DNA from 3 places in the Rhizobium sp. PEPV16 genome. Region 2 is predicted to be linked to each of the others. Evidence: riboswitches for the same ligand, from Rfam matches in the RefSeq annotation. Region 2 holds a riboswitch; each other region holds the start of a gene.
The links. A riboswitch is a leader RNA that binds a small molecule or an ion and turns the genes downstream of it on or off. The one in region 2 is predicted to bind thiamine pyrophosphate.
Positions count from the first base shown of each region.

Region 1 (10,160 bases), on a different contig from region 2:
CTACTCGGCTGGCGCGAATAAATTGGCTAGCGCCTGGAGTCATTCGTCCCACCCTTGCTCCGAAGAGACGCGTGCGCGTCAGCTTGCCGACCGAAACCCAGCCGCGCCATCATCGCAGCACGGTGATCAGCGAGCGATCTCACGGCATTACTCCTCCACCAATCGCAACACTGGCGGCGCGCCATATGCGCGGAACGTCTTGAGGTCGACTTGAACCATCGGGCCACGCGGCGTGTGCATGGTGAGCGTGCTGATATCGACATCAATACCGGATTTGTGTACGTCGCGGATTGCGTCATTCATTTGTTGAAGCGCTGTACCGAGTCTTTCCTCGGCATGCTTCTGTCTCGTGAGGTAAGGTGTCATGGTTGACCTGATTGTTTGCTGCTTGTGTCGCTTATGCGGTTAATCGGTTTAACGCTACATATAGATAGCCGACAATAAAGAAGGCCTCGCTCTGGACGCATTTGATTTTCACCCGATCCCGGTCCGGCCCGAGCGATAGGGGCGATCGAGGTGCTTGCCGACGATGCCTTCCAGGCCGAGGCGGCAGATATGCTCCAGGAAGACAGCCGGTTCGGCATCGAGCGTTTCCGATAGCCGAATGGCGCCGACCTGGTCATTCTTTGGAGCGTTTAAGGTGTCCTCGAGAAGGTGTCGGCGCCGCCCGTATCTCGTAGATCTGGCGGGCGTCGTTGCAATCCAGTTTGGGAACAATCGGCCACTGCTCCGGATTTCCGAGCGAAAAACGCCTACTGGCCGCAAAGGCTGCGCTATACGAGGCGGCCGCCAGGCTCAAAGAGCCCGCTGATGATGGCGCGCCTCATGCGGTCGAGGGCTATCTCTCAAAGAGTGGCAGGCGTGTTCTCAATACGCAGAGCGGCAAGGTCTTTAGCGTTAGGTCCCATACCGATTTCCATAGACCTAAGAAATTGCCACAAGCTTCGCGCGGTCCGGCGGTGTACCATCCTACGAGAAGGCAACGTACAGAAGCTGTGAGTATTCGCAAGACGCTTTTGCAGATAGAAACAGTCTCATCGAAGGCGGCAAGGCGGCTCCCGTCCTGCTGAATCTCTATTCGGACATCGCGTGATCAAGAACCCTGAGGCGGGGCAGGGCCTCGTCGAGGATCTGAAGCCAGAAATTCTTGCCACACGCGCCAATGCTCGGTGCTTTGCTGACGAAGATGATCCTCGGTGGGGTCGGTTTGCGAGAAATGGTCGAAGCCGATGGTAATCGGCGGTCGGCGGCCCCGATGGCGAGATCGAGCATGCGTCGGCGCTCATCCATACGCTCCGCTTCGGCAATCACTATCAGCACGGCCTGCAGGAAGGGATATCTCAGGCACTACAACCCCATTACCCTCGACAGACGAAACATCCTCCAATTGATTCAAATTAGCGACCGGAGGCTCTCGGCTTCTTGGGGACCGAAATACCGCTTTCCCGCTCAAGCTTTTTGCGAGCGAGTTTACGGACACGCCTGATACCTTCGGCCTTCTCGCGGGCACGTTTTTCGGAGGGCTTTTCAAAACGCTCCCGAAGTCGGGCCTCCCGGAAGACGCCCTCGCGCTGCAACTTCTTTTTCAAAAAACGGAATGCTTGCTCAACGTTGTTGTCACGTACCAGAACTTGCATTCTAAACCCCTAGGATCTCTGACGCGCCTCATTAGATCCACGCGCATTGATGATCAAGTCTTGGAAGTCGGTTTGCCTAAATTCTCTGTCGTCACTGATTCATGGGCTCGAGCGCGAATGGGGCTAGACGTAAGCTTTGTCAGCGGTTGCAGGGTGGGAAGTTCATAGCGTTTGAAGACCGAAACGCTTTCGGTTTCCATGTGGTTGAAACTCCGATTTTTGATGGTGCCATTACGTTGACGAACCGAGGTTTCTAAAATCCCCTCACCAAGGTTTCCTGACGACTTACTGAAGAATGCGGATTCTCGCCTGCGCTGTGGCGACGATCCATTGCTTCGTTCTCAGTTGCGGATCTTCGTGCCGCATCACATCGGTCACGACCGCGACGCTATCCGCCCCGTGAGCAAGGACGCCTTCGATGCGTCGACATTCAACCCGCCGATGGCCACCAGAGGCAGGTCGCCGATGCGCGATTTCCATTCTCTTAGCCTCGGCAGCCCTTGCGGTGCCCATTTCATCTGCTTGAGGATCGTCGTGTAGACCGGGCCGAGTTCGATATAATCAGGCTTTGCTGCCAATGCGGTTTCCAGCTCGCGTTCGTCGTGCGTTGACAGGCCGAGTTTCAGGCCATTCGCTCGAATCGCGTCGAGGTCCGCTGTCGCAAGATCCTCCTGGCCGAGATGGACGCAGTCGCAACCTTCCTCGATCGCAGCCGCCAGTGGTCGTTAACGATCAGCTGACATTGATGTTTGGCGCAGACTGCTAGTGCGCGACGGATCTCGGTGCATAGTTCAGTCTCCGGCCGATCCTTGATGCACAACTGCACCAGCTTGACGCCGAGGGGTACCAACTGGGCAATCCACTCGGCGCTGTCTACGATCAGGTAGAAGGGATCGAGCTTCATGTGAACACCGCCTTTCCGATCACCGGCGTGGAGGGTACGGCCATGTCGCGAGGCCCCATCAGGCCGGCGTTGAAGGCTTGATTGCCGGCGGCGGTTGCCACGGCAAAGCTGGCTGCCATCGCCGCGGGATCGCCGGCGCCGGCAACGGCGGTGTTGAGCAGAACCGCATCGAAGCCGAGCTCCATGACCGAAGTTGCATGCGACGGCCGGCCAATCCCGGCATCGACGATCAGCGGCACGTCAGGGAAATGTGCCCGCATCGCTCTGAGCGCTGTCGGATTGAGCGGCCCGGCGGCACTGCCGATCGGTGCGCACCAAGGCAGGAGCACCTTGCAGCCGGCCTCCAGCAGTCGTTCGGCCACGACCAGATCGTCCGTCGTATACGGGAAGACTTCAAAACCTTCACTGACAAGAATATGAGCCGCCTCGACGAGACCGAAGACATCCGGCTGTAGCGTATCGTGGTTGCCGATGACCTCGAGCTTGATCCAGTCGGTGGCGAACAGCTCGCGTGCCATCTTTGCGGTCAGCACCGCTTCCGCGACGCTGTGGCAACCTGCAGTGTTGGGAAGGATACGAACGCCGAGCGCGCGGATCATCTCGAAGAAGGCGCCCCCACTGCGGCCGCCAGACATCTCACGACGAAGCGAGACGGTGACGATTTCCGTCGCCGATTGCCTGACGGCCTCAGCGAGGATTGCAGGAGAGGGGTATCGCGCTGTGCCGAGCAGCAGACGGGAGGTAATTTCGGCCCCATAAAGCGTCAGCATCCGTCAGCCTCCCTGCATCGGCGACAGGATTTCGATCTTGTCATTGTCGTTGAGCGAACGATCGAACCGGTCTTCGCGATGGACAAGCTCACCGTTGACGGCTGTCGCCAGCCAGTCACCCTCGTATTCCATCAGGACTAAAAGCTCTGACAGTGTCTCAGCCGCGACATCGTGTTCCTCGCCATTAACGATCAATTTCATGGGGCTTTCCTTCTCGTGGCCTGTTGGTCGAAGACAAGTTCAGCGGCCTCGGCGGCCATGGCTGGCGCGAGCAGAAAGCCGTGGCGGTAGAGGCCGTTGAGCGAGATCACCTTTCCCTGACGGCTTGCGCGGGGAAGATTGTCCGGAAAGGCTGGACGGATTCCGACACCCGTTTCGATTATGGTTGCATCGGCAAAGGCCGGAAATAGCGTGTATGCAGCGTTGAGCAGTTCCATCAGTGAACGGGCGACTATAGGCCCGTCGAATTCCGTCTCGACCATCGTCGCGCCGACCATGAACAGACCGTCTCCACGCGGGACGATGTAGACGGGGAAACGCGGATGGAGCAAGCGGACCGGCCGGGAGAGATCCACGTCAAAGCTTCTAAGGTAGAGCATTTCGCCGCGAACGCCGCGCAACTCCTTCGCCTGGCCGATCTGCGCTGCGCCCGTGCAATCGACGACACCGTCAAAGCTCTCCTCGTGCGGGCTCTCGCCCACGAAGGTGACCCCCTGAACCGTCAGCTTGGTGCGCAGCAGACACAACACTCGCCGAGGATCGAGATGGGCTTCGCGGCGGAAGAACAGCCCATGCCGGAACCGCCCGGCAAGAGAGGGTTCCAGCGCCGCAATCGCCGTCTCTTCCAGCCATTCATAACCGGTCGTGCGGCAGGCAAAGCGTTGCAGTTCACCAAGATCGCGGGCCGGGGCGACCACGAGCGTTCCGTTTCGTCGCACCTCTCCAGGCACCATTGCCTCCCATTTGTCGGCGGCGGTGAGGCCGCGCATCAGCACAGCGCGATCAGCACTCTCCCGCTCGCACCAGGGCGCCAACATTCCGCCCGCGAGCCACGATGCAGCACCGAGGAAACCGTCATATGGATCGAGCACGGTGAGCTCGGCATCTCGAGCGCGCAGTTCATGCGCCACCGTCAGGCCGGCAACGCCGGCCCCTTTGACAAGCACACGCATCTCATTCGCCCGATTGCTGTTGGGTTTCTATCGGCATATAGAGGCCGCCGCCCTCACGATAACGCGCTGCCATCGCATCCAGACCTTCCTTCTGTGCTTCGGCGCGGATATCGTGCGAGATGCGCATGGAGCAGAATTTTGGGCCGCACATGGAGCAGAAATGCGCCACCTTATGGGCTTCCTTCGGCAGCGTCTCGTCGTGAAAGCTGCGGGCGGTTTCAGGGTCCAGCGAGAGGTTGAACTGATCCTCCCAGCGGAATTCGAAACGGGCACGCGAGAGCGCATCATCGCGCAGCTGTGCTGCCGGATGCCCCTTGGCGAGATCAGCCGCGTGGGCCGCGATCTTATAGGTGATAACGCCGGTCTTGACGTCATTGCGATCGGGAAGACCGAGATGCTCTTTCGGGGTGACGTAGCAGAGCATCGCGGTGCCGAACCAGCCTATCATGGCTGCGCCTATTCCAGAGGTGATGTGATCGTAGCCCGGTGCGATATCCGTCGTCAGCGGCCCGAGCGTGTAGAAGGGTGCCTCGCCGCAGACCTCGAGCTGCTTGTCCATGTTCTCCTTGATCTTGTGCATCGGCACATGGCCGGGGCCCTCGATCATCACCTGGCAGTCTTTCGCCCAGGCGATCTTGGTCAGCTCTCCCAGTGTTTCCAGTTCGGCGAATTGCGCTGCATCGTTGGCATCGGCGATGGAGCCAGGGCGCAGGCCGTCGCCGAGCGAGAAGGAAACGTCATAGGCCTGGGCGATGTCGCAAATTTCCTCAAAGTGCTCGTAGAGAAAACTCTCCTTGTGATGGTGCAGACACCACTTGGCCATGATCGAGCCGCCGCGGGAAACGATGCCGGTGACGCGGTTGACGGTGAGCGGGATATAGGCGAGCCGCACGCCGGCATGGATGGTGAAGTAGTCGACACCCTGCTCGGCCTGCTCGATCAGCGTGTCGCGATAGACCTCCCAGGTCAGGTCCTCGGCAATGCCGTTCACCTTTTCGAGCGCCTGGTAGAGCGGCACGGTGCCGATCGGCACGGGCGAATTGCGGATGATCCAGTCGCGGATATTGTGAATGTTGCGGCCGGTCGACAGGTCCATGACCGTATCGGCGCCCCAGCGGATCGCCCAGACCATCTTCTCGACCTCCTCCGCCATCGACGAAGTGACGGCCGAATTGCCGATATTGGCATTGATCTTCACCAGAAAATTCCGGCCGATGATCATCGGCTCAGCTTCGGGATGGTTGATGTTGGCGGGGATGATCGCCCGACCCGCCGCCACTTCCTGCCGGACGAATTCCGCCGTCACATGGTCCGGAATATGCGCGCCGAAGCTTTCGCCGTCGCGGACCATGGCATCCGCGTGCGCCTTGCGGCCAAGGTTTTCGCGTATGGCGATGAACTCCATTTCCGGCGTGATGATACCAGCGCGCGCATAGGCGAACTGGGTGACGGCCTTGCCGTCCTTTGCGCGCAGCGGCTGGCGTAGCGTGGGGAATTCGGGCGTCAGCCTTTCGCCGCTGGCAAAGCCGTTGTCTTCGGGACGGACATGGCGGCCCTGATAGGCCTCGACGTCGCCGCGGGCGAGAACCCAGTCGCGTCGCAGTGAGGGCAGCCCCTGTTCGATACGGATCTCGGCGCCCTCGATCGTATAGGGGCCGGAGCAGTCGTAGACGACGACGGGCGGCTCGCCCGATGTCGGATGCAGGCTGATTTCGCGCATCGGCACGCAAATTTCGGGATGGACGTCCCCCCGAATGTAGATCTTCCTGGATGCCGCCAAGGGGCCGGTGGTGACGGTTGGGGTGGCTGCGATATTCATGGTTTGAGGCTCCAAAGTTCGATTGGAGACCCAGTCCTCAGCCGGAATGATGAAAAGACGCCGGCACGGATTCCACGCGTGAATCCACTGCCTTGGAGCGCTTGCACCGTCCCTACGCCAGTATGAACTGGATCAGGTTCAACGGGTCGCTGCGCGCGATAGCAGTATCTCAGCCCCTTGCCGGGACCCCCCTGGTGAATGCCAAAAAGGGTAGAGGCTTGCCGAGGGGACGTCAAGCGACAATCTGCGATGGCGTAGGGTCAGGTTACACACAGGCTATCGTGCGTGGAGCCCGCGATCAAACGACGGACAAGGGCAATCGTCCGGCCGGCACGCTTCCGCACGACAAGGGCGTTTGTCGCACGCAGTGGCAGTCGATTTATTCCGAGTTGTTCGCCAATTCTTCCGAGATACCGAAGCGCTATTGAGAAAGCAGGCGCGGAACTGGAAAGTCTAGTACTTTGTCCGTGTAGCTTTCGACCAAGGTGCTAAACGGCGTGCCGTCTCGAAGTTTCAGTACGGCACGATGTTCGAGCAGGAACGGCGGCAGGGTAAGGGAACTTGTTTCGTGCGCTGTTAAGCCGTCCATGTCCCAGCCTTCGGATAGAGGGGACCAGAGCAACGTGGCAGACAGGTTTGTGCGAGTGAAATTGAGAGCCTGAACGGCTCTGCCAAACGCGATATCGCTGGTATTCAACGCCTGATTCATCTCTGCAGTTAATTTTGCAGGTACATACCAATTGTCGGCTTCGGACAAGACGCGGTCGCCGCAGACCAGGCGGACGCGGCGATAAGCGATAAGCTCACCGGGGCCGACGGTCAGAAGTTCACGGATGTGCTCATCGGCCGGTTTGCCTCGCCCGCCCACACGCTGAGCTACGATCTTGGAACCTTCCGGTGCGAGCTTATGCGCGGCGCACCAGCGGTCAAGGGTCAACGTAGCACTGGCGTTACTCAGGAGGTTGGCATTCAAGGTCTGGAGGACCGCAAGCGCTTCCACTCGAGATGCCGGCGTGTTCAGCCACTGAGACCCTATAGACGATTCTTGCGCGATTGCGATCTGGGTGCCCAGCACGATGGCGGCCGCTGCAAGTGCGGCGATGCGAATGCATTTCGAAGAACATAATGTCACGGAGAATGAAATCCTTTCTGCAGTATAATTGGGCAAACCTTGCGGGCCAAATATCCTTGATTTTTGCCGACGAGCGACCGTTGTCAGCGTATATGATAGCGGCAGCAGGATTTGAACTGCGGCTCGCGTGTGCCGCACAATGGTCAGGTTCCTGAAGACTTTCTTACCATCTTTCGATGTTCCAGCCGTGCTGGTTCGCACCTGTTGAAACTTGTGTGCCCGAGCCGTCCTTTGCTTGCGTCGCATCCATGTCGTCCATGATATCCTCCATCCGCTCGCCGACCTTTTGTTGGAGTCTGCGGGCGTTGGCGACTGAGCCGGCGCTTCCATTCTGGAATATGGAAACCCGAGAGACGTGGATTTCAAATGAGGAACGTGGCGGCCGGTCCGAATTCTCCCAAGTCCATACTCATAACTCTCACTTAACGGTTTAGCGCCTTTGTCGTCGCCCTCGCTCGTTGCGAGATGTTCATATAGCTGGATTGGATAAAATAGCTCGCAACCGAAAGCAAAATCCAGGAGCCATTGTTGGAAAAAGCTCTTCTTCGTCGACCCGGAGCCCTCCTGCCGGTCGAGTGACAATTGCAGACCAGGCAGCGACACGCCGTCGATGGTTGCCAACCTCAGGTGCGAGTAGCCAAGGCGCTTGTCTGATTTCTTTTGGCGCTCCATGTCATCGTGCTCCTTTGTAAGTCTGCCGACGATGATGTCGCCGGCAAGATTTCAGCATTCATCGGGAAAGAATTTCCGTTGCTACCGTAGCTCCTCATGACGGGACACTTGATGAAAATGACAAACAACGCAACAGATGTGTTGAGTATATTTTATGGTATATAATTTCCGATTTGGCAGACGTCACCTATTATCATGAGAAACCCGAAGTTATATAATATATTATCGCATATATTATTGCGTATATGGCACTTCATGGCTTCGGCGCCCGGGTGAGGCAGGTCTCTAACGGCAAACTCTTGCTGGTCGAAACGGCAATCGGGCGATACAAGGCCATCATAGGGCGGCGTCTGCGGGCCAAGTCGCAGCCTGGTCAGCAGACCGAAGTCGCCATCGCGCCGTTCTCTACCGCATGCTTGACTGGGCAAGCCCGAAAGCCGTCTGCCGCCATGCAGACTGGCGTGATCAGACGTTTTAAAGACCGGCAAGGAATATGACCAAGGTCGTCGGCGGCGTCGACGCCACGCAGGACGCGCTTGCCGCCATGCCGGCGTGCGATCTCGACGTTACCGTGTTCCAGGATGCCTCCGACGAAGTCCTTGATGGCGGCAGCAGGGACAGGCCAGACGCGAGAGCGTCAGCTGGCGATCTGGTATCGCCGAACCGAATGGCGAACCGTCGCGTCGACATCGATGCCGTAGAGGATCCAGTGGAGCTGCTCGGTTGAAAGCGGCGCCACCGCCGTCTCCCGACGTGGCCATCTGAATCTGTCTTGCGTCAATCGCTTCAGGACCATCACAAAACGAATCGATCGAACCCTTCTGATGACCATGCCCTCTCGCGAGGACTTAGACCCGGCCACAGATCCGCGAACCTGTCCGATGCAGAAGCTCGCGCTAAACGCGAGCGATCCGGTCGGATCAAACATGCGTTTTTGCTCCAATGGTTCGTTAGAATTCCTGTCGACGCTGCCTGAGCCGCCAACAGGTTCCTATTTTCAACACTGCTTCCATGGAGCCGCGCAAATCTCCCCATAACAAACCTGCTCACCCTTGTATTCTGCCAAGGTATGCAGCAAGCGCCCCAGCTCTTCCCGCTTCTGGACGTCCGGGAGAGACTCTCCGGCTACGAACTTCAAAGCCTGCTCGATCAAATCCACAGCGCGGTCATTGTCGCCGCTCTCATTGTAGTAAAAGGCAATCCTCTCGTAAGACTCAACGCGTGAGAGGGCATTTTGCTGCGGAAACAATCTGAGGATTCGTTCGGAGAGCTTCTTGCCCATCGAAAAGCGTTCCGCCGTTGGAAGGCCCGAGTAATCGTAGTGTGGACCGAAGAGTTCTTGCATCGCCGCGAGAAGCCAATCTTCAGAGTTTCGTTCAATTGCATCGCTAGCAAATTGGCCCAATGCTATCCAGCCCGCCTCCATGTCGCACATTTCTCCCATCAACATCGAGACATGTGACTGGCGCAAGGTGATGCTGTCCGGGTAAAGGTTGATGCCCTCTTCAATGGCCGCGAGCGCCGTCTTCCAATCCTCAATCTCTCTCGCCGCCCGGATTCGGCGACGCAACGCGTTCGCCGGAGCATCGATCTCGCCTTCAGCAATGCGTTCGCTTTCGGCATTTTTTGCTTCCTCGCTGGCGCGCCAGCTGCCGTCAATCACTTTTGGCAGAACGTCCTCGAGTGAGTTGTTCGAATCTTCGATAAAGGCAATGCTACCGTCTCGGTCGACAATGAGCGCCTGTGGAACATGGAAAGTCACGCTGGCATCCAGCCAATGCTTAGCCATTTCGCCTGAGTAGTCGAACCCGATCCGAATGTTCGAGTTGGGGAGCCATTTGGTCACCCACGCGTCCACCTGAGCTAGGGCCTCGTCAGCCGTTGCAGCCCGCTCATTTGCCGCAACTCCGATAACCTCAACTCCCATGTCGCTGTATTCCTCCTGCAACTGAGCCAAGTGGGACAGCGCCGGCCCGCAAGGTCCGCAGGTAGTCGAAAAGAACTCGAGGATGTATATCTTGCCGAGCTGGAAGTAGGAAAGCGGTTCGCCGCGC
Region 1 covers NZ_VSZV01000356.1:169,396-179,555, forward strand. Annotated here, with positions in the region: gene FY112_RS35210 (hypothetical protein) at 148-366, opposite strand; partial or broken gene FY112_RS38395 (hypothetical protein) at 431-762, opposite strand; partial or broken gene FY112_RS35220 (amino acid synthesis family protein) at 960-1,317, shown strand; gene rpsU (30S ribosomal protein S21) at 1,398-1,637, opposite strand; partial or broken gene FY112_RS35230 (thiamine phosphate synthase) at 1,923-2,541, opposite strand; gene FY112_RS35235 (thiazole synthase) at 2,538-3,311, opposite strand; gene thiS (sulfur carrier protein ThiS) at 3,315-3,512, opposite strand; gene thiO (glycine oxidase ThiO) at 3,509-4,483, opposite strand; gene thiC (phosphomethylpyrimidine synthase ThiC) at 4,485-6,302, opposite strand; TPP riboswitch at 6,394-6,505, opposite strand; gene FY112_RS35255 (hypothetical protein) at 6,724-7,434, opposite strand; partial or broken gene FY112_RS38400 (hypothetical protein) at 8,385-8,584, shown strand; partial or broken gene FY112_RS35265 (rhizopine-binding protein) at 8,594-8,701, shown strand; gene FY112_RS35275 (TlpA disulfide reductase family protein) at 9,104-10,160, opposite strand, start outside.
Region 1: it holds a riboswitch for thiamine pyrophosphate, as region 2 does, so the genes downstream of both, thiC (phosphomethylpyrimidine synthase ThiC) here and thiM (hydroxyethylthiazole kinase) in region 2, are expected to answer to the same signal.

Region 2 (10,800 bases):
AGACAGCGCACCGACAACGGCATCGGCGATGCCGGCATTGGCGATCATGCCGATCTTGACCGCATCGACGCGGACATCGGCAAAGACGGCATTGATTTGGTCGGCGACGAATTGCGGCGGCACCAGGTGCACGCCGCTGACGCCTTGCGTGTTCTGCGCCGTCAGCGCGGTCAGCACCGCCATGCCATAGACGCCGCGGGCGGAAAAGGCCTTGAGATCGGCCTGGATGCCGGCGCCGCCGGAGGGATCGGAACCGGCGATGGAGAGAACATTGCGGATCATGCGCGGACCTTTCGAATTTCTGCAGCGATACGGCGCGTAGCGGCTTCCGGATCGGGCGTGCCGCAGATGGCGGAGACGACGGCAAGCCCACTGGCGCCTGCGGCAAACACTTGGGCGACATGATCGGCCTTGAGCCCGCCGATCGCGACCGATGGCACCGGCGAGGCCTTTACCAGCATTGCAAGTCCGTCAAAGCCGATCGGCTGCTTGTGATCGGCCTTGGTCGGTGTCGCAAATACCGGGCCGACGCCGGTGTAATCGACGAGATCAGGATCGACGGCGCCGGCAAGCGCCTCGCTCTCGACAGACAGGCCAAGGATCATCTCAGGGCCGATCATCGCCCTCGCTCTCATCGCATCCATGTCCTCCTGGCCGATATGCAGGCCGTCGGCGCCGATGGCGATTGCCGCCTCGACGTCATCGTTGACAATGAGCAGGGCGCCGGTCCCATCCAGCGCCTGTTTCAAGGCGCGGCCGGTCTCGATCATCCTGATGGTGCCGGCATGTTTGTCACGCAACTGCACCATGGTCGCACCGCCGGCAACGGCAAGGCGCGCGGTTTCGACCATGCCGATCTCCGCGCAGAGATCGGGGTCGAGGACGAGATAGAGCGAAAGGTCGAAAGCCTTCATGCGGCTGATATCCTTGCCCTGGCGTCAAGCATTTCGGCGTCGAGCGCGGCCAGCGCATCGAGAAAACGCCAGGAGAAGGAGCCAGGCCCGGCCGCACCAAGGGCGGCTTCCTCACCGGCGATGGCGAAGGTTGAAAGTGCGGCGACCGTCGCGCCGAAGATATCCTCAGGCGCCGTCGCGGCAAAGGCGCCGACGAGGCAGGTGAGCGAGCAGCCGAGCGCGGTGACTTGCGGCATCAAGGCCGATCCGCCTTCGATGCGCACGGCCCGCTCGCCGTCGGTGACGAAATCCACCGCACCGGTAACGGCAACGACCGCCCGCTGCCGCTCAGCCAGCCATCGCGCCGAACCTTCCGCCTGCTCGACCGGATCGCGGCTGTCGACTCCCTGGCCGCGGCTTTCTCCGCCGGCAAGCGCGATGATCTCGGAAGCGTTGCCACGGATGATGGTCGGTCGCAGGGCGAGCAGTTCGGCGACCGCATTGCGGCGGAAAGCCGTCGCATAATGGGCGACCGGATCGAGCACCCAGGGTTTGCCGGCGGATGTCGCCGCTTTCGCAGCCGCCTGCATGCCGTCTACCCACTGCGTCGACAGCGTGCCGATATTGATGGTCAGCGCACTTGCGATCCCGGCGAATTCGCCGGCTTCTTCCGCCGCATGCACCATGGCGGGCGAGGCGCCAGCGGCGAGCAGAACATTGGCGGCGATATTCATGGCGACGTAATTGGTGATGCACTGAACGAGCGGCGGCTTTTCGCGCATCGCCTTCAGCATCGCTCCTGGTGTGGTCCTGGTCTGCATATGGCCCCTTTCAGGCGGGGGCGGGCACGGGGCGGTTCGTGCGGACGGTGCCGCGGCCCCGAGCGACTCCCTCCGCCGGCATTATCCGGTTCAGGTTCGAAGGGTGCTTCTCAGCCCGTCTGTCGACGAACGCCCCTGTCTCTCATCGCGCTCTTTTCGCAGAGAACGGGACTGATGTCATCCCGAAAATGACAATTCCACGACCAACGCCGCCGCGTCTCTTTTACGAAAGGCGATCAGCCGACGATCTTTGCCAACAGCCGTCCGACATCCTCGTTGTCGACATTGTTATGGGCATCCGACGCCGCCGTCTTGATGATGTACTTGTCCGCCAGGAAGGTGTTGACCTTGCCGGCCTGCGGCGTGAACACGGCATCCGCATCGTCCTCGACGGCCTGTCCCGCCTTCAGGTGCTGCGGACCGTTCGCCCCCATCGCCCCGAACTCGTCGTTGGCATCGCCGATGCTCTTGGCGATATCGCGCGATAGGCGCGACGCCAGCGCATAGGCGAGCGTGCAGGCGAGATCGTTGTGGGTGTGGGTGATGCAGATCGGGCCGGTCGGCTTGCCCACGACATCGGGAAAGGCGCCGGCAAGGCCCGGCTTGATCTCCTTGGCGAAGCCATTGTGCGAGAAGGCCCCCTGCAGCAGGGTGAGCGAGAAGAATTCCAGCTTCGGGACCGGCGCCAGCCCGTTTGCCGCCGCCGCGACCAGCCGGGCGCCGAAGCTGTGGCCGACGAGATGCAGGCGAATTGGCTGCTGCAGCACGAGCTTCGACAGCACGCTTTTCGTCAACGCCTCGCCGACGATGCCGGCGCGCTTCTTCATTTCGTAATAGGTCAGCTGGTTCAAAAACCGCGCCACCGCCGCTCTCGGGCCGGAGATCAGGCCCGAGACGACGTCGCCAAGCCCTTGAGCCTTGCCGACGGAGCTTTCGAGGTTGAATGTCGGCGCCGCGATGAGAGCTTCCATCAGCATTTTGGCGCTGGTGGCATCGTCGGTGGCGAGCGCAATCGGCGCTGAATCCGCTTTGAGTTCGGAGTCCGTTCCCGGAGAACCGAGTGCTTCGTTGCCGTTCTTGACGAGGAAAAACGACGTCGTTTCATCGAGCGTCTTCGCTGCCGCCCGCGCCTTTTCGGCCGTTGCGGCGCCATCCGGCCCGAAGAGATCCTCGAAATCCTTCAGCACGTTTTTGAAGGCCGCATCGTCAAGATCCTCAGGGCCTGCCACCGTTCCATCTGCCGCCAGGGTCCCACCGCCGCCTGGCGTCACCAGCGTCTGTTCGTCGAAATCGGTGCGATAGGCCTTGGCGGGCCAGACGACGCCGGCGACGACGGTGTGGCTCGCCTTGTCGGGCGCAAGCTTCTTGCGGGCGTTCGCCCACAGCGTTCCGTAGAGCTTGAGGGCATCGTCCTTGGTATTCTTCCAGCCATGCGACATGACCACCAGATCGGTCGTTCCGGGCTGGTTGAGCAACGCCGCGAGACTTGTCGTCGTCGCGGGATCGATCGCGCCATTCTTGTCGAATTCGAGCCATAGGAATGGCGAGGGTCCAAGCGTGTCCATATGTCCTCCTTACACAGCCTGTAGCGTTCGCATCAGATCGAGCAGGCCGGCGCCCTGAAACTCCGGCCGCCGCTTGAGATCGGTCGCGGCGCCGATGAAGATCTCCTTGACGCGTTCCGGGTGGCCGAGAAATTCACGCCGAACCGAGAGAAACGCGGCGATCGCGCCGGAGACATGCGGCGTCGCCATGCTCGTTCCGGTATCCTCCCGGAACGGCGCTTCGCCTGACTTGGCACCGTTGTAGAGCGCGCATGAGATGATGCGCTCGCCGGGTGCGACGAGATCGGGCTTCATGCGCCCATCCGCGGTCGGTCCCTTGGAGGAAAAATAGGAGACGCCGTAGGTATGCGGCATGTCGCGATGCGTCGAGCCGACAGTGATGGCGAGCGCTGCGTTGCCGGGATCCATGATCGTGCCGCTATGGGCGGCGCGCTCCGGCGCGCCTGAGAACTGCGTCACCGTACCGTAGCCGGCATTGCCGGCCGCGACCACGACGCAGACGCCCGAACGCACCAGCCTGTCGACCTCGACGCAGAGCGGGCTTTGCCCTGCCGCGAACCAGACCGGATCGAACGGATAGCCAAGGCTGAGATTGATGCCGTGGATCTTGATGTTGCGCCCGTAGTCGTTCGAGCGCTGGACATAGCCGATCGCAGCCAGCAGATTGCTGAGCTTGCCCTGCTTCTCATTGGCCAGCACTTTCAGGCTCAACAGCTTGCAGTGCGGTGCCATGCCGGTGATGACGCCGTCATGAGCATCCTTGACGGTTGATTTGGTCCCATCCTCGTTGCGCACCTCCGATTTCACGCAGATATTCCTGATCGCGTCCGTTTTCGGTTCGTCCAGCACCGATGTGCGGCCGGCGATGATGCCGGCAACATGGGTTCCATGGCCGGCACTATCGATCAGCGCCGCAGCCGACGCCACGGCCGGGTCCGGATTGTCGGCCGTGAAATCCCGATGAAAGAGGCCGTCCGGCAGATCGAGCGTTCTCAGTGTTTTGAAATGCGGATGTGTCCCGTCAATGCCGGTATCGGCCACTGCCCAGACAATGCCTTTTCCGCTGGCTGCGAAGGATGCATGCGCCGCATCGCATTTGATTGTCCTGACGGATTCATAGACGCAGCGTTTGATCTCGTGATCGCACCAGATCTTGTAGACGAGTGGTGTCTTTTTATTCTTGCTGCCGCTTTTGGTTTCACCCTTATTCTTGTCGTCATCCTTTTTGGGCATTGTCCAGCTCGAAAGCCGGTCAATGGCTTCCCGGGTCAGGGTCGCGAAGGCGTAGCTGTCGGTCCAGAGGGATTTGGCGGCAATCCTGCTTCCATTCGAAAAGATCTGCGAGAGGTCCAGTTTGCTGTCCTCCGAGACCGCAGGCATGCCGAGCGGCGGGGACATGCCGAAACGCCACAGGTTGTTGCTCTCGTCAGTCGCCCCAATCCTGTTGAGGTACAACAGGAATGCTTCGAACAAGAGTTGCCGCGCCGCCGTGCCGCCGCCCGGAAAGTCGCGGTTAAATTCGATGATGACATCGAATTGCTTCGCCTTGCCAATCCCCTTGGGGGGATCCGTCTTGCCCTTCATGAACGACGAGAGATCGCCCCCAATCCGCGTCTTGACGAGGTTTTCTTGAATGTTGCTCTCGGATTTTCTCCGAGGCCGTGCTGGCTGCTGCGCTCTCGCCATGCGGTTCTCCTCCCTCTTCGGAAAGAATAACAGCGACAACCATAGGTGCAATATATTTCTGAAATGCAGCTCTATATTTACTAAATATCCGAATGACTTTAAAATCGCCGATCTACACTCGCTCCGGCAATGCGCTCATGCATGAACCCCTTTCACGCGGTAGACCTCCGGATCGGGAATCGGGACCGCGGCGATCAGCGCCCGGGTATAATCATCCCCAGGGTTTTCGAATATCTCTCGCCGCGTGCCGGTTTCGATGATGCGGCCGGCGCGCATGACGGCGACGTTGTGCGACATGCGCTCGACCACCGCCATGTCGTGGGAGATGAAGAGATAGGCAAGCCCCATCGTTTCCTGCAGTTCGAGCAGCAGGTCGAGCACGCGGGCGCGGACAGAGACGTCAAGGGCTGCGACGCTTTCGTCGGCGACAATCAGCTTTGGCTCCAGCGCCAAGGCCCGGGCGATGCAGATGCGCTGGCGCTGGCCGCCTGAAAACTCGTGCGGATAGCGCGTCGCCGCATCAGGCGTCAGGCCGACCCGGCGCAGCAGTTCGGCGACGCGGTCCTGCCGTTCACTCTGGTTGCCGATGCCGTGGATGACCATCGGTTCGCCGATCGCCTTGCCGACGGCCATGCGCGGGTCAAGCGAGGCATAGGGATCCTGAAAGATCATCTGCGCCGAGCGGCGCACGGGCCGCATCTCGCGCTGGCTGAGGCCGGCGATATTGCAGCCGTCGATCAGGACATTGCCCTTGAAGGGGATGAGGCCGAGGACAGCCTTGCCCGTCGTCGATTTGCCCGAGCCGCTTTCGCCGACGAGGCCGAGCGTTTCGCCCGGCAGGATATCGAAGGAAACGCCTTCGACGGCTGCGACCGGCGGCTTGCCCTTGAAAAACCGGCTTGCGGCACTGCCATAGGTGACGGTCAGATCGCGCACGTTCAGCACCGGCGTGCGGTCCGGATGCAGCGTCTCGACCGCGCGTTGGGTGATGCGCGGCGGACGGTCGGTGCCGGCAAGCGCGCCGAGCCGCGGGACGGCGGCGAGCAATTGCTGCGTATAGGCCTCCTTCGGCCGCTGGAAGATGGCGAGCGCCGTTCCCTGCTCGACGATCCTGCCATTCTGCATGATGACGACGCGGTCGGCCATTTCGGCGACGACGCCCATGTCGTGAGTGATGAGGATGATCGAGGCGCCGAATTCGCGCTTCAACTCACGCATCAGCTTGAGGATTTGCGCCTGCACGGTGACGTCGAGCGCCGTCGTCGGCTCGTCGGCGATCAGCACCTTCGGCCGGCAGGAGAGCGCCATGGCGATCATCACCCGCTGGCGCATGCCGCCGGAAAGCTCGTGCGGATATTGCTTCAGCCGCCGGGCCGGCTCGGTGATCTGGACGGCATCGAGCATCTTCAGCGCCACCGCCTCGGCATTGTCGCTGCCCTGGTGCGCGCGGATTGCTTCGGTCAGCTGGTTGCCGACCGACATGACCGGGTTCAGCGAGGTCATCGGTTCCTGGAACACCATGGCGATATCGCCGCCACGGACGCCGCGCATCGCCCGGTCGGAAAGCGTGAGCAGGTCGCGCTCACCGAGCATGATGCTGCCGGAGGCGACCTTCAGCGAGGCCTTCGGCAAGAGCCCCATGATCGACAGCGAGGTGACCGACTTGCCGGAGCCGGATTCACCGGCGATGCAGAGCGTTTCGCCGCTTGCAAGCTCGAAGCTGACGTCCTCGAGCACTGGCTTGCGGCCTTCGGGCGTGCGGGCATCGACGCTCAGCTTGCGAAGGCTGAGCACCGGTGCTGCGGCGGGCATGGCTTCGTTCACGCGAACACGATCCTCGGGAAGTAGAAGGAAACCACCCAGTTCGGCTGGTCGACGATCTCGCTGATCCGGAGATCGCCGCAGACCGAGCAGAGCAAATAGGCATCGATGGCGCTCATGCCGTGTTCGGCGCCGAGAAGATCGATCATGCGCATGACGCTTTCACGCGCCCCGGTCATCAGATCAGGGCCGATGCCTGTCGTGACCTCGTAGCCGGCGCCGTCGAGATGGCGGGTCACCGGTTCGGTGGTGGTGAAGCGCGGCGTTTGCAGCCTGGCGTCCTTGACGAGCTCGATCGTCGCTTCGACGTTCATCTGGCTTTCGATCGCCGTGCCGCAGACTTCGCCATCGCCCTGGGCGGCATGGGTATCTCCGATCGAAAACAGCGCGCCGTCGACCTCGACGGGCAGATAGAGCGTCACCCCCGCCGTCAGGTCGCGGATATCCATGTTGCCGCCGACGCGACGCGGGGGAACGACGGAGTGGGTGCCGGGCTCGGCGGGTGCGACGCCGATCGTGCCGGCGAAGGGCTTCAGTGGCACGCGACCGCCCGGACCGTAAAGGGCGGGCACCATGCTGTTGGCGTCATAGGACCAGACGTGCAGTGCCGGATCCTTGAACTGGTCGGCAAGCAGGCCGAAGCCTGGAATATTCGCCGTCCAGCCGACACCCGAGGGAATGAACTTGCGCAGAGTCACCTTCAGCGCATCGCCGGGCTTGGCGCCTTCGATATAGACTGGGCCGGAGACCGGGTTGATCTTGCCGAAATCGAGCGCGTTCAGCGTTTCCAGGGTGGCGTCGCTTCCGAGCTGGCCACCGGATGAATCCATGCATTCGAAGTGGATCGTCTCGCCGGGCTTGGCGACGACCGCGGGGGTGAAATCCTTGTTCCAGCCGAAATTATGCTGGGCGCGGTGGATGGTGTGGGTGCAGGCGATGCACATGTCATGTGTCTCCCTCGATTTTATAACGCCTTCCCGGGCGGGACCGGGAAGGCTTTGTTTCTTCAGGGCTTATTGCTTGACGTAGATCGCGTCGTAATTGATGACGCGGGTCGGATCGATGTAGATGTTGTCAGCACCGCCCATGCGCAGCGACTTGGCGACGACGCGGCGTTCGTTGATGACAGGGATCCACGGCGCATCGGCCATGATATCGGTGAAGATCTTGCCCCAGGCGACGGTGCGCTCGGCGGCCTTTGCCGGATCGGACATCGAGTCGGCGGCAACGGCGCGCTTGTCGAGATCGGCATTGCAATACCACGACCAGTTCCAGCCGCCCGGAACCGCGCCGGCGCAACCGAGGATCGGGCCGTAGAAGTTGGACGGATCCGGGAAGTCGGCGATCCAGGCCATGCCGCCCGACCAGATCATCGGCGCTTCGCCTTCCGTGCCGCCGGCCGCGATGACGTTTGCCTGGGCGAGTGCCCGGACTTCGGCTTTGACGCCGACAGCGGCCAGGTCTTGCTGTATCGCCTGGGCGATACGCGGCTGCGGGTCGGTGTTGGTCGAGTAGAGCACGGTCTCGAAACCATCGGGATAGCCGGCTTCGGCAAGCAGCGCCTTGGCTTTCGCTACGTCATAGGCGTAGCCGGTGAAGGCCTTGTCGTAGCCCGGCATCAGCGGCGGCAGCGGCTGGTTGGCGGGCGTTGCGCGGCCGTTGAGGATGCGGGTGATGCGGTCCTTGTTGATTGCCATGTTCAGCGCCTGGCGAACCTTGACGTTGTCGAAGGGTTTCACCTTGGTGTTCAGCGTGATGTAGCCGGTGTGCAGCTGCTCGCCGTCGACGATCATCTGCGCGCCATCGGCCGAATTCTTGATTTCGAGGAACTTCGCCGGCGGAATGCCGTCGCCGGCAATATCGACCTCGCCCTTCTGCAGGCGCAAGAGCGCCACCAGCGGCTCCTGGCCGACCTCGACCTTGAAGCTGTCGATATAGGGAACGCCCTTGACGAAATAATCCTTGTTGCGCTCGAAGACGAGCTGCTGGCCGATCGTCCAGTCCTTCAGGATGAAGGTGCCGGAGCCAACCGGCTTCTTGCCGAAATCGCCGGCGGCTGCCTCGACGGCTTCCTTCGGCACGACAGAGGCGAAGTTGATCGCAAGCACGTGCAGGAAGGTGGCGTCGGGGCGCGAGAGGTTGAAGATGACGGTGCCGTCATCCGGCGTCTCAATGCCGGAGAGCGTCGTCGTCTTGCCGCCGGTTTCATCCTCGAAGCCCTTGATGGCGCCGAAGAAACCCGCGCCAGGCCCTTGAGTCTTCGGGTCGACGGCGCGTTCGATCGAATATTTCACGTCGGAGGCGACGACCTCGCGGCCGTTCGAGAACTTTACGCCCTTGTGCAGCTTGAAGGTATAGGTCAAGCCGTCGGGCGAAACGGTGAAGCTTTCGGCAAGCGAGGGAACGGGGTTCGGCGTGCCGGGCGCATAGTCCATCAGGCGGGAATACAGGCTCTTGATCATCGACCAGTTGACCCAGTCGTAGCCGATTGCCGGGTCGAGCGTGGTGATGTCGTCCTTGTAGGTGACGACGATATCGCCACCCTGCTTGGGCGTTTCCTGAGCCATGACGGACAATGGGGCGAGCGCCACCATCGTTGCCATGGTCGTCTGTTGCAGCCAGCGTTTGAACATCTTGGTTCCCCTTCTTTGGTTGCTGTCAGCGTGTGCGGATGCGCGGATCGATGACCGGCGCGACGAGGTCGGCAAGCAGGTTGCCGATGATGATGGCAAGTGCCGAGGTCAGGGTGACGCCCATGATGATCGGGATGTCGACCTGCTGGATCGCCTGCCAGGCGAGCTGGCCGATGCCGGGCCAGCCATAGACCGCCTCGACCACGACCACGCCGCCCATGAACTGGCCGATATCGATGCCGATCATGGCGATGATCGGCAGCACCGCGTTTGGCAGTGCATGGCGCAGGATGACTCGCTTCGAGGAAAGACCCTTGGCGCGCGCCGTGCGGACGTAATCCTGGTTCAGCACGTCGATCATCGACGAGCGCACCATGCGGGCGTACCAGCCGGCGCCGCAGATGCCGAGCGTTACGGCAGGCAGGACGAGATGCGAGAAGCTGCCGTAGCCACTCATCGGAAACCAGCCGAGCGTTGCCGCCAGCAGGTAGAGCAGCAGCAGGGCGACGAGGAACTGCGGCGCCGAGGTGCCGACGAAGGAGGCCATCATCACCATACGGTCGACGAAGCCGCCGCGGCGCATGGCGGCGATGGTGCCGAGCGTCAGGCCGAGCACCACCTCGACGAAGATGCCGGCAAGCATCAGCGTCAGCGTCGCCGGCAGGCGGGCGGCAATCAGCGTCCAGACATCGGTCTTCTGCGCATAGGAGCGGCCGAGATTGCCATGCAGCAGATTGCCGAGATAGGTGCCGAACTGGACCAGCAGCGGCTGGTCGAGGCCGAGCTCATGGCGGATGTTGGCGACCGTCTGGGCGGTGGCGCTGCGGCCGGCGATCATGCGGGCCGGGTCGGCCGGAAGAGCATAGAGCAGCACGAAGGTGATTGCCGCGACACCGAGCAGGATGAGGGCCGCCTGCGCCAGCCGGCGGAGCATGAGTGATGCCATCAGCCCCTCCCGCGCTGGGTCGGGTCGAGAATGTCGCGTAGCGCGTCGCCCACCAGATTGAAGGAAAGCGCCGTCAGGAGGATGATCGCGCCCGGAATGAAGACCAGCCAGGGGGCGGCCTGGAAATAGCTTTGGCTCTCGAAGATGATGTTGCCCCAGGAGGGCTGCGGCGGCTGGACGCCGACGCCGAGAAAGGAAAGCGTGGCCTCGAGCAGCACGGTGGTGGCGATGCCGAGCGTTCCCCAGACGATTGCCGTCGGCATGAGGTGCGGCAGGATATGCATGAAGAGCACGCGCATATGGCCGGCGCCGAGCGAGCGTTCGGCCATGATGAAATCCCGCTCCACCAGCCCGCGGGTTTCGGTATAGACGATGCGGGCGACCTGCACCCAGTTGACCAGCGCAATCACCATGGCGACGATCCAGAGGCTCGGC
Region 2 covers NZ_VSZV01000317.1:34,680-45,479, reverse strand. Annotated here, with positions in the region: gene thiD (bifunctional hydroxymethylpyrimidine kinase/phosphomethylpyrimidine kinase) at 1-282, opposite strand, end outside; gene thiE (thiamine phosphate synthase) at 279-914, opposite strand; gene thiM (hydroxyethylthiazole kinase) at 911-1,714, opposite strand; TPP riboswitch at 1,765-1,861, opposite strand; gene FY112_RS19750 (hypothetical protein) at 1,951-3,279, opposite strand; gene FY112_RS19745 (S8 family peptidase) at 3,289-4,965, opposite strand; gene FY112_RS19740 (ABC transporter ATP-binding protein) at 5,101-6,789, opposite strand; gene FY112_RS19735 (acetamidase/formamidase family protein) at 6,786-7,730, opposite strand; gene FY112_RS19730 (ABC transporter substrate-binding protein) at 7,800-9,419, opposite strand; gene FY112_RS19725 (ABC transporter permease) at 9,445-10,365, opposite strand; gene FY112_RS19720 (ABC transporter permease) at 10,365-10,800, opposite strand, start outside.

Region 3 (10,800 bases), on a different contig from region 2:
GTCGAGAAGTTCGTTGGTATAATAGGTGGAAAAGTCCGGCTTCTCCTTGAGTGCAGCGCCATTCGCATCGACCAGAATGCCATTCTCCATCAGGAAGCTGCCGAGGGCCTCGGCCTTTGCCGGGTCGAGCTTACCGATCAGACCGGCCTCGGATTTCAGGAAGTGCCCCTCGATCAATGCCTTCTGAGAAGCCTTTACCAGTTCCGTATTCATCAGTGCGCCGTTGCTTCCAGAGATCAGCAGGTCGCAGGCTTCGTCGGGATGGTCGACGGAGTAGGCATAACCCTTTCGTGTCGCCTGGATGAAGGCGCGGGCGTGTTCTCGACTTGCGGAGAGATAGGCGTCGCTGGAGACGATGACCGTCGTCTGCTCGTCGGGGATGCCATAATCGGAATAGTGGAAGCGGCCGATCTTCCGGTTTTCCAGTTCGGCGGCGATGCCTTCCCAGGTGTAGATCTCCAGCGTGAAATCGATCGAGCCATTGTCCAGCGCCTCGTAAGCGGAGGTGCCAAGGGTGACGGTCTTGACGTCGCCTTTGCCGCCATCATTGCGGATCATCGCGGAGATCAGCGCGCTCTCCCAGGTGCCGCCAAAGCCGCCATAGGTCTTGCCGTCGAGGTCTTTGGGGCTCTTGATGTCGTCGCGTCCGCCCTTGAAGATCAGGCGTGCGGTTTCCGTCTGGACGACGCCGTAGACCATCTTCACGTCACCGCCGCCAGCGCGTTGCGTGAGGGTCTCGATCTCGCTGCTGATGCCGAAATCGGCAACGCCGTTTGACACCAGCGTTCCGGCGCTGGTGTCGGCAAAGGGAAGAATCTCGACATCGAGCCCGGCATCGGCATAGAAGCCCTTCGCCTTGGCGACATAGATGCCGATATGGTTGGTGTTGGGCGTCCAGTCGAGCGCGATGCGAACCTTTGCGGGCGCCGATTGGGCGAAGGCGGGGCGGCCGGCGAGGCTTGCGGCGATGGCGGCGAAGATCGTCTGGCGACGGGTGAGAAGCAGCATGGTTACCTCCTCAGGTCTCTAGAGCATGATGCCGAAAAGTGTGAGCGTTTTCGGACGACATCATGCTCTAACTCTTTAAATTAGAACAGGATTCAGATTTTAGGCCGACCGGCCTAAAATCATCCTGTTCTAGCGGATGAAGCAGGGTTTGCAGGATTTCGGTTTCGATCGCCTGGGCCGCCGGCGAGCCGAGATCGGCAATGCTTCTCGGACGGGGCAGGGGAACGCGGAATTCGCGGATGATACGCGCCGGACGAGCCGAGAGCACGTAGATCCGGTCGGAGAGGAACACGGCCTCGCGAACATCATGGGTGATCAACAGCGCCGTCCAACGGTGTTCGGTCCACATGCCCTGCAGCCATTCCTGGATCTGCGTGCGCGTCAGCGCGTCCAGCGCGCCGAAAGGCTCGTCGAGCAGCAGCATGTCCTGGGTCTGGACGACGGTGCGCAGCAGCGCGGCGCGCTGGCGCATGCCGCCTGACAGTTCGGAGGGATAGTGGTGCTCGAAGCCTGCAAGGCCGAAGCGCTCGAACAGAGGCGCTACGGCGGCACGGGCCGCGCGGCGACTCATACCGCGCACCTCCAGGCCGAGTGCGGCATTGTCGATGATCCGGCGCCAGGGCATCAGTGCATCGCGTTGCGGCATGAAGGCGAAGGAATGCGGCGCCTGTTCCAGCGGCGCGCCCTTGAAAAGCATGGTGCCGGAATCGGGCCGAAGCGCCTGGGTCAGCAACCTCAGCACCGTCGATTTTCCGGAGCCGGATGGGCCGACGATCGAAACGAACTCGCCGCTTGCGACAGCGAGTGAAATATCGTCCAGCACCTTCATGCCGTCGAAGGACTTCGAGATGTTGCGCAGTTCAACCATTGCATCGCTCATCGGCGCTGCTCCCCGGATGGCTGCCAGGGCATGACGAGGCGCTGGATCATCAGCGTCGCTCCGAAGAGGCAGAGTGTCAGCACGGCGCTGACGACGACGGCGGCGAGCACGAGATCGGGACGGAAATTGTTCTTGGCGTTGAGAATATAGATGCCGAGGCCGCGGGCGGCACCGGCATATTCGGCAAAGATCGCGCCGACGACGGCATAGGTGATCGAGATCCGCAGGCCCGCGAAGAAATAAGGCAGCGAGGAGGGAAGCCGTGCCAGACAAAAAATGCGCCAACGGCTCGCCTTCATCGAATTCAGCAATTCGGCGATGTCGCGGTCGGTCGATTCATAGCCCTGCAGCAAGGCGACGAGCAGCGGGAAGAAGGTGACGAGCGCCACCAGCAGGATCTTCGGCAACAGGCCGAAGCCGAACCAAAGGACGACGAGGGGCGCGATCGCCACCAGCGGCAGGGTCTGGCTGGCGATGAAGATCGGCAGCAATGCCCGGCGCATGAAGGGCACGAAATCCATGAGGATCGAGGCGGCAAAGGCGAAGGCCAGCGACAGGGCGAAACCTCCGAGTGTCGCGCCGAGCGTGGGCCAGGTATTGGCAATCAGTCCCTCGCGGTTCAGCCAGCCCTGCATGACGATGCGCGAAGGCGCCGGCAGGATGGATGGTTTGATGCCGGAGAGATCGACATAGAGTTCCCATGCCGCCAAAAAGGCGCAGCCGGCAAGCAAGGCGGGTATGCCCCGGTAGAGAGCGGCGCGGAGCGCGGCAAGGCGCGATTCCGATGGTTTTGACGGTATCATCAGCGTTCGATTTCAAGCTTTCGTCGGGCACTGCATAATTCCTTAAATCGGAATCGATTTAAGGATAAATTATGCAGCAATTTAAAGTGCTACAGCGTCCTTCGCGCGTCTGAAAAGACGCGCGGCGCTGTATTGGCGGACACCGTGATGTCGAGGGTCACATGTCCCTCGGGGTCGCCGAAGCGAAGGAAGGCCTCACGAATGGTGGCGAAGACGGCGCCGGCGTCGCCAGAGAGCCTGGTGCAGAAATTCTTGGCACGGTCGAAGGTGCCGGAGCGCTTCAGGAAGTCGATGCAGCCACAGATCTCGTCCATATGGGTGCCGGTTCCCATGACGTAGAGCGAGAATTGCGCAGCGGTCGGCTGTCCGGTTTCGGCGGTGATGTCAACGGCGGCAAGTGCGGCTGTTATACGCTCGGCAAGCGGCTCCGCCTGGCCGAGGGAGGGGTTGACGCCGCAGATGGCGTCGTCGGGCTCGCCGGGGCAGCCGCGTGAAACGGCAGCGGACAGCACGCAATGCTCGCCGGTCTTTGCGGCGGCGACGAAAAGATCGTGCATGGCGGCGAAGAGAATGTCAGGCGGGCCGACCAGCAGTGTGGAGATGTCATCGGTCTCGATACGCAGCCGGTCGCGATAGGGATCCAGCGCCTTGACGGCATCGAGAATGATGCCGACGAAATTGTCGGACATCGGATAGAGTGACACTTGTGCGCCTGAGAACATCTGAACCTCGCTCCGCTGGCATTACCCAGATCAGCTTTGAAGGGTCCAGAGGCTTGCGCCTCACATCTCAGCCCCGGCAATACGGAGCTCCCCTGTTATTTGCGCGGAAACTATCACCGGGGTTTTCTCCCCGCAACAGCAAAATTGCGAACCCGTCCGTGCGGTCGGAATGAACCGGATGTGACGGAAAACACCCGGGCGGAGGATCTGCCCGGGTGTTCCCAATGGTTCCGTACCTGCCGGGAACGGAACCGGAGCTTCCTCCCTCAGGCGGCTAGTGCATAACCCCGAAAATCGGAATCGATTTTCGGAAAAGGATATGCGCAGATTCAAAGTGATAGAGCATCCTTAGCGGACTTTACGATTGCAGGAGCAAGGGTTATAAAACCTCAACTAATCTTGAGGTCAAGAGGCATGGATACAATTCCGGCAGCGCCGCTCGGCAAGCTCCTGACGGTCGGCGAAGTGGCGGAGCGCAGCGGCCTGGCCGTCTCGGCGCTGCATTTTTACGAGACCAAGGGGCTGATCTCGAGCATCCGCTCTCGCGGCAATCAGCGGCGCTATGGGCGCGATGTGCTTCGCCGGCTCGGCATCATCAAGGTGGCGCAGCGTGTCGGCATTCCACTTTCGGAAATCCAGGCGGCGTTCGAGTCCCTGCCGCAGGGACGCACGCCGACCGTGGCCGACTGGCAGACGCTGTCGGCGCTGTGGAAGGATGATCTCGACGCGCGAATCAGGCGGCTTAGCCTGCTGCGCGACCGTCTGACCGGCTGCATCGGCTGTGGCTGCCTGTCGATCGAAAGCTGTCCGTTGCGCAATCCCTGCGACCGGCTCGGCAAGGAAGGGCCGGGCGCGCGGCTTCTGGAGACCGAAAGCTAGTCTTCCCGAAGGGCTACGTCTTTCCGGAAAGATCGATGCGCGCCTTTCTTTCGGTCGGCGCGCTCATATGTTAAGGGCGATTGACGCAACCGGCGGCACTGTCCGCAAGGAGGACGGCTTCGTGTTCCATCCCAGACTGTTCGAAAATCGTAATGTCGTGGTGACCGGTGCCGGCCGCGGCATCGGCCTTGAAGTGGCCCGGCAGTTCCTGGACTGCGGCGCGAAGGTGATCGTCCATACCGGGCGCAAGCCGGGACGCGACCTGCCGGATTTCCTGCTGACGGCTGAAGCCGAAAGACGGGCGCTGCTGCTTAATGCCGATTTCTCCGCAGTCGGTGGCGCCGCGCAATTTGCCGAGGATGTTCTCGCCTTCTTCGATAAGGTCGATGTGCTGGTCAACAATGCCGGCACCATGCTTGGTCGTTTTCCCGCTGCCACGCTCACCGATGTAGAATATGAGGCGGTCGTGCGGCTCAACCAGACATCGGTGGTGGCGCTGACGCGGGCGCTGCTGCCGGCATTGAAGGCGGCTGGTGGTGCTGCCATCGTCAACACCGTTTCGATTTCGGCGCTGACCGGCGGCAGCCCCGGTTCCTCTATCTATTCGGCTTCGAAAGCCTTCGTTGCGACCTATTCCAAGGCGCTTGCCCGTGAGCTTGCACCGGACGGAATCCGCGTCAATTGCGTATCGCCGGGAACGATCGAGACGGATTTCCATGAGCGCTATTCCTCCCGCGAAAAGCTGGAGCAGACGAGAAAATCCATCCCCCTGCAGCGGCTCGGCACGGCGGAGGATTGTGCTCCGGCCTACCTATTCCTGGCGGCTCCCTCGCTCTCGGGCTACATCACCGGACAGGTGATTGAGATCAATGGAGGTCAGCTTATCTGCTGATTTGTTTGGACCTTTTTTGACATTTCATCACTTTTGACCAATTCGCTTGTGCGAATATGCTATTGTGCTGATCTACCCCATTGCCTCCCTTCCGAGATACCGAATGCCGTTGCCCAAACCCGAGCCGGGGATGTCCGGCCAGGAATTGCACAAACTCGCTGGAAAAGCCCATGAAGCGAGCGATCTGCTGAAAGCGTTAGCGCACCAGACCCGACTTCTGATCCTCTGCATATTGGCGAACGAGGAGCGGACGGTGGGTGAGATCGAAAATATCCTCGGCATCCAGCAGGCAATGGTCTCGCAGCAGCTGGCGCGGTTAAGGCTAGAAGGGCTGGTCCATACGCGCCGCCAGGGCAGGCTGGTCTATTACAGCATCGGCAATGTCAGCGTGCTTGCCTTCCTCGAATCGCTGTTCGATCTTTTACCGGCTGCAGAAACAGTTAGAGCATGATGCCGAAAAGTGTGCGCGGTTTTCGGACGACATCATGCTCTATTTCTTTGATTTAGATCAGGATTCAGATTTTAGGCCGATCGGGCCTAAAATCATCCTGATCTAGAGATCGCCCTTGCGGCGCACGGCTGCTGCGTCAAAGATGAACTGACCCGGATGATATCATGCCGGATCGGGAGACCGGATGATCGACAAGCTGGAATTCTTCATCGCCCTTGCCAACGAAAAACATTTTGGCCGCGCCGCGGAGGAGTGCGGGATCTCGCAGCCGACGCTTTCGGCGGCCATCCGGCAGCTCGAGGATCAGCTCGGCGTCATGCTGGTGCAGCGCGGTTCGCGGTTCCAGGGACTGACGCCGGAGGGGCAGCGGGTGCTCGAATGGGCCCGGCGCATCGTCGGCGATGCCCGCACCATGCGCGAGGAGATGCGCGCTGCGCGCCGCGGCCTTTCCGGCCACATCCGCCTCGCCGCCATTCCGACCGCGCTTGCCATGCTGTCGCGCATCACCACGCCCTTTCAGGAGCGGCATCCCGGCGTGACTTTCTCGATCGTCTCGCGAAATTCGTTGCAGGTGCTGAGCATGCTCGAAAACCTCGAAATCGATGCCGGCATCACCTATCTCGAAAACGAGCCGCTCGGCCGCGTCACGACCGTTCCCCTCTATGCCGAGCGCTATAATCTGATCACGGCTGCCGGCAGCCCGCTATCCGATCGCGACAACGTGACCTGGCGGGAGATCGGTGACCTTCGGCTTTGTCTATTGACTGCCGACATGCAGAACCGCCGGATCATCAATCGCCACTTGACGGAAGCAGGCGCCACAGCGCATCCGACGCTCGAATCCAACTCGATGATCGTGCTGTTCTCGCATGTCAGGACTGGACGCTGGGCGAGCATCATGCCGCGCAACGTCGCCAAATCCTTCGGATTTCCGGTGGAAATCCGCATGATCCCGATCGTTGAGCCGGAGGCGCATCATCTGGTCGGCCTTGTTGCGCCTTATCGCGAGCCCTTCACGCCGCTTGTCTCGGCTTTGCTGCATGAAGCAAGAGTGCTCGTGCAAGATGAAGAACTTTGATAGAAAAAACCTATCAAGCAACGAGATAGCTTTATTGATCGCCGGCTGCTTCCCTGAGATGGTGGTTACGGAATAGCACTCGGCTGGGGAGGCCCGCTATTTCGCAACGAGCAAGCGGCTGGGAGGGCTGCCTTATGACCATTCATATCGCCGAAGGCGATATTGCAGCACGCACCCGAGCCATCGTCGCCGATCTTCGCTTTCTCGAAGGGCCGCTGCTTCCCATTCTGCACGAGGTTCAGCAAGAATTCGGCTATGTGCCGCAGGAAGCGATGCCTGTTATCGCGGAGGAATTGAACCTCTCCCGCGCCGAGGTGCATGGCGTGGTGACCTTCTATCACGATTATCGCGACCATCCCGCCGGCCGGCATGTGCTGAAGCTCTGTCGCGCCGAGGCCTGTCAGTCGATGGGCGGCGATGCGCTGGCCGAACGTGTCAAGGCGCTGCTCGGCATCGATTTTCATCAGACGACGCTCGATGGCGGCGTGACGCTGGAGCCGGTCTATTGTCTCGGGCTCTGCGCCTGTGCGCCGGCGGCGATGCTCGACCGCGAGGTTTATGGCCGGGTCGACGATCAGACGGTGGTGGAACTCGTCGCGGAGGCACGCCGATGACGGTCAGGATATATGTTCCGCGCGATGCCGCAGCGCTGGCGCTCGGGGCCGAAAAGGTGGCAAAGGCGATTGCCCAGGAGATCGCCGCCCGCGGCTTCGATGCCGAGATCGTGCGCAACGGCTCGCGCGGAATGTTCTGGCTGGAGCCGCTGGTCGAGGTCGAGGTCCACGGCAAGCGCATCGGCTATGGACCGGTGAAGGCGACAGATGTGCCTGATCTGTTCGACGCCGGGATGATTGATGGAGGCGAGCATCGGCTCTGTCTCGGGGAGGTTGAAGACCTCCCGTTCCTCAAGGAACAGACCCGCCTGACCTTCGCCCGCTGCGGCGTCACCGATCCGCTTTCGCTTGGCGATTACGAGGCGCATGGCGGTCTTGCCGGCCTTCGTCGCGCCATTTCGATGACACCAGTCGATATCGTCAAGGAAATCACCGATTCCGGCCTGCGCGGACGCGGCGGCGCCGGCTTTCCAACAGGCATCAAGTGGAAGACCGTTCTCGATGCCGCCGGCGAACGCAAATATATCGTCTGCAATGCCGATGAGGGCGACAGCGGCACCTTTGCCGACCGGATGATCATGGAAGGCGATCCCTTCGTGCTGATCGAGGGCATGGCGATATCAGGGCTCGCGACCGGGGCGACCAAGGGCTTCGTCTATACGCGTTCGGAATATCCGCATGCGATCGCTGTCATGACCGAGGCCGTCGGCATCGCGCGCCAGGCCGGCATTCTCGGACCATCGGTGCTCGGCTCTGGCCGCGCCTTCGATATCGAAGTGCGCACCGGCGCCGGCGCCTATGTCTGCGGCGAGGAGACGGCGCTGCTCAACAGTCTCGAGGGCAAGCGCGGCATCGTGCGTGCCAAGCCGCCGCTGCCGGCGCATAAGGGGCTGTTTAACTGTCCGACCGTCATCAACAACGTGATCTCGCTGGCTTCGGTGCCGGTCATCATGGAAAAGGGTGCGGCCTTCTACCGCGATTTCGGCATGGGCCGCTCACGCGGCACCATCCCGCTGCAGATTGCCGGCAATGTCAGATATGGCGGCCTCTTTGAGACGGCCTTCGGTCTTTCGCTCGGAGATATCGTCGACAGGATCGGTGGCGGTACAGTGACGGGACGGCCGGTCAAGGCCGTGCAGGTCGGCGGACCGCTCGGCGCCTATTTCCCGCGGGCGCTGTTCGACACGCCATTCGATTACGAATCCTTCGCCGCCAAAGACGGACTGATCGGCCATGCCGGCATCGTCGTCTTCGACGACACGGCCGATATGCTGAAGCAGGCGCGTTTCGCCATGGAATTCTGCGCCGTCGAAAGCTGCGGCAAGTGCACGCCCTGCCGCATCGGCTCGACGCGCGGCGTGGAGACGGCCGACAAGATCGCTCACGGTATCGAGCCGGAGAAGAACCGGGCCCTGCTTGCCGATCTCTGCAACACGATGAAGTTCGGCTCGCTCTGTGCGCTGGGTGGGTTCACGCCCTATCCTGTGATGAGCGCCATGACGCATTTCCCGGAGGATTTTTCGCCGGCACCTCTGGTGGAGGCGGCGGAATGACGCGTTTTTCATGGAACGCCTGCGCTGATCTCACCATCTCAAGCAAGGAGACCCATCATGTCTCTCATCCATGAAATCGACTACGGCACCCCCGCTTCGAAATCCGAGGCCATAGTGACGCTCACCATCGACGGACAGCAGATCAGCGTGCCGGAGGGCACCTCGATCATGCGCGCCTCGATGGAGGCCGGTATCAAGGTGCCGAAGCTCTGCGCCACAGATATGGTCGATGCTTTCGGCTCCTGCCGGCTCTGCCTCGTCGAGATCGAGGGCCGCAACGGCACGCCGTCCTCCTGCACGACACCGGTGGCGGCAAACATGGTGGTGCACACGCAGACGGGGCGATTGAAGGATATCCGCCGCGGCGTGATGGAACTCTATATTTCCGACCATCCGCTCGACTGTCTCACCTGCGCAGCCAACGGCGATTGCGAATTGCAGGACATGGCGGGCGCCGTCGGCCTGCGCGATGTGCGCTACGGCTATGAGGGCGACAATCACGTCAAGGCGCGCAGTAATGGCGACATCAATCTGAAATGGATGCCGAAGGACGAGTCCAATCCCTATTTCACCTATGATCCCTCCAAGTGCATCGTCTGTTCGCGTTGCGTGCGCGCCTGCGAGGAAGTGCAGGGAACCTTCGCGCTTACGATCGAGGGCCGTGGTTTCGGCTCGCGCGTTTCGCCCGGCATGCACGAGCATTTCATCGATTCCGAATGCGTCTCCTGCGGCGCCTGCGTCCAGGCCTGCCCGACGGCGACACTGACGGAGAAGTCGGTGATCCAGATCGGCCAGCCCGAGCATTCGGCTGTCACCACCTGCGCCTATTGCGGCGTCGGCTGTTCTTTCAAGGCGGAGATGCGCGGCGAGGAACTGGTGCGCATGGTGCCCTGGAAGGACGGCCAGGCCAATCGCGGCCATTCCTGCGTCAAGGGCCGCTTCGCGTATGGCTACTCCACCCACAAGGACCGCATCCTCAATCCGATGATCCGGGAAAAGGTCAGCGATCCCTGGCGGGAAGTGAGCTGGGACGAAGCCTTCACGCATGTGGCGCTGGAGTTCCGCCGCATCCAGTATCAATACGGTCGCGAGGCGATTGGCGGCATCACCTCGTCGCGCTGCACCAATGAGGAAACCTATCTGGTGCAGAAGCTGATCCGCGCCGGCTTCGGCAACAACAATGTCGATACCTGCGCCCGCGTCTGCCATTCGCCGACCGGCTACGGCCTCGGCCAGACCTTCGGCACGTCGGCGGGCACGCAGGATTTCGACAGCGTCGAGCATTCCGACGTCGTCATCGTCATCGGCGCCAATCCGACCGACGGGCATCCGGTGTTCGGCTCGCGGCTGAAGAAGCGGCTGCGCCAGGGCGCCAAGCTCATCGTCATCGATCCGCGCCGCACCGATATCGTCCGCTCGCCGCATATCGAGGCTTCCTATCACCTGCCGCTGAAGCCCGGCACCAATGTCGCGGTCATGACGGCGCTGGCGCATGTGATCGTCACCGAAGGCCTCTTTGACGAGGCGTTCATCCGCGAGCGCTGCGACTGGTCAGAGTTCGAGGACTGGGCCGCCTTCGTCGCCGAACCGCAGCACAGTCCCGAAGAGACCGAGATCTTCACCGGCGTGCCGGCGGCGGATCTGCGCGGCGCGGCACGGCTCTATGCCAAGGGCGGCAACGGCGCGATCTATTATGGCCTCGGCGTCACCGAACATAGCCAGGGCTCGACCACGGTGATCGCCATCGCCAACCTGGCGATGGCGACCGGCAATATCGGCCGCCCCGGCGTCGGCGTGAATCCGCTGCGCGGCCAGAACAATGTGCAGGGCTCCTGCGACATGGGTTCCTTCCCGCACGAACTGCCGGGCTACCGGCACATTTCCGACGATGCGACGCGCGATATCTTCGAAAAGCTCTGG
Region 3 covers NZ_VSZV01000356.1:403,579-414,378, forward strand. Annotated here, with positions in the region: gene FY112_RS36370 (ABC transporter substrate-binding protein) at 1-1,008, opposite strand, end outside; gene FY112_RS36375 (ABC transporter ATP-binding protein) at 1,076-1,888, opposite strand; gene FY112_RS36380 (ABC transporter permease) at 1,885-2,691, opposite strand; gene FY112_RS36385 (YkoF family thiamine/hydroxymethylpyrimidine-binding protein) at 2,781-3,413, opposite strand; TPP riboswitch at 3,404-3,517, opposite strand; gene soxR (redox-sensitive transcriptional activator SoxR) at 3,828-4,292, shown strand; gene FY112_RS36395 (SDR family oxidoreductase) at 4,414-5,184, shown strand; gene FY112_RS36400 (metalloregulator ArsR/SmtB family transcription factor) at 5,288-5,635, shown strand; gene FY112_RS36405 (LysR family transcriptional regulator) at 5,820-6,713, shown strand; gene FY112_RS36410 (formate dehydrogenase subunit gamma) at 6,848-7,327, shown strand; gene FY112_RS36415 (NADH-quinone oxidoreductase subunit NuoF) at 7,324-8,880, shown strand; gene fdhF (formate dehydrogenase subunit alpha) at 8,938-10,800, shown strand, end outside.
Region 3: it holds a riboswitch for thiamine pyrophosphate, as region 2 does, so the genes downstream of both, FY112_RS36385 (YkoF family thiamine/hydroxymethylpyrimidine-binding protein) here and thiM (hydroxyethylthiazole kinase) in region 2, are expected to answer to the same signal.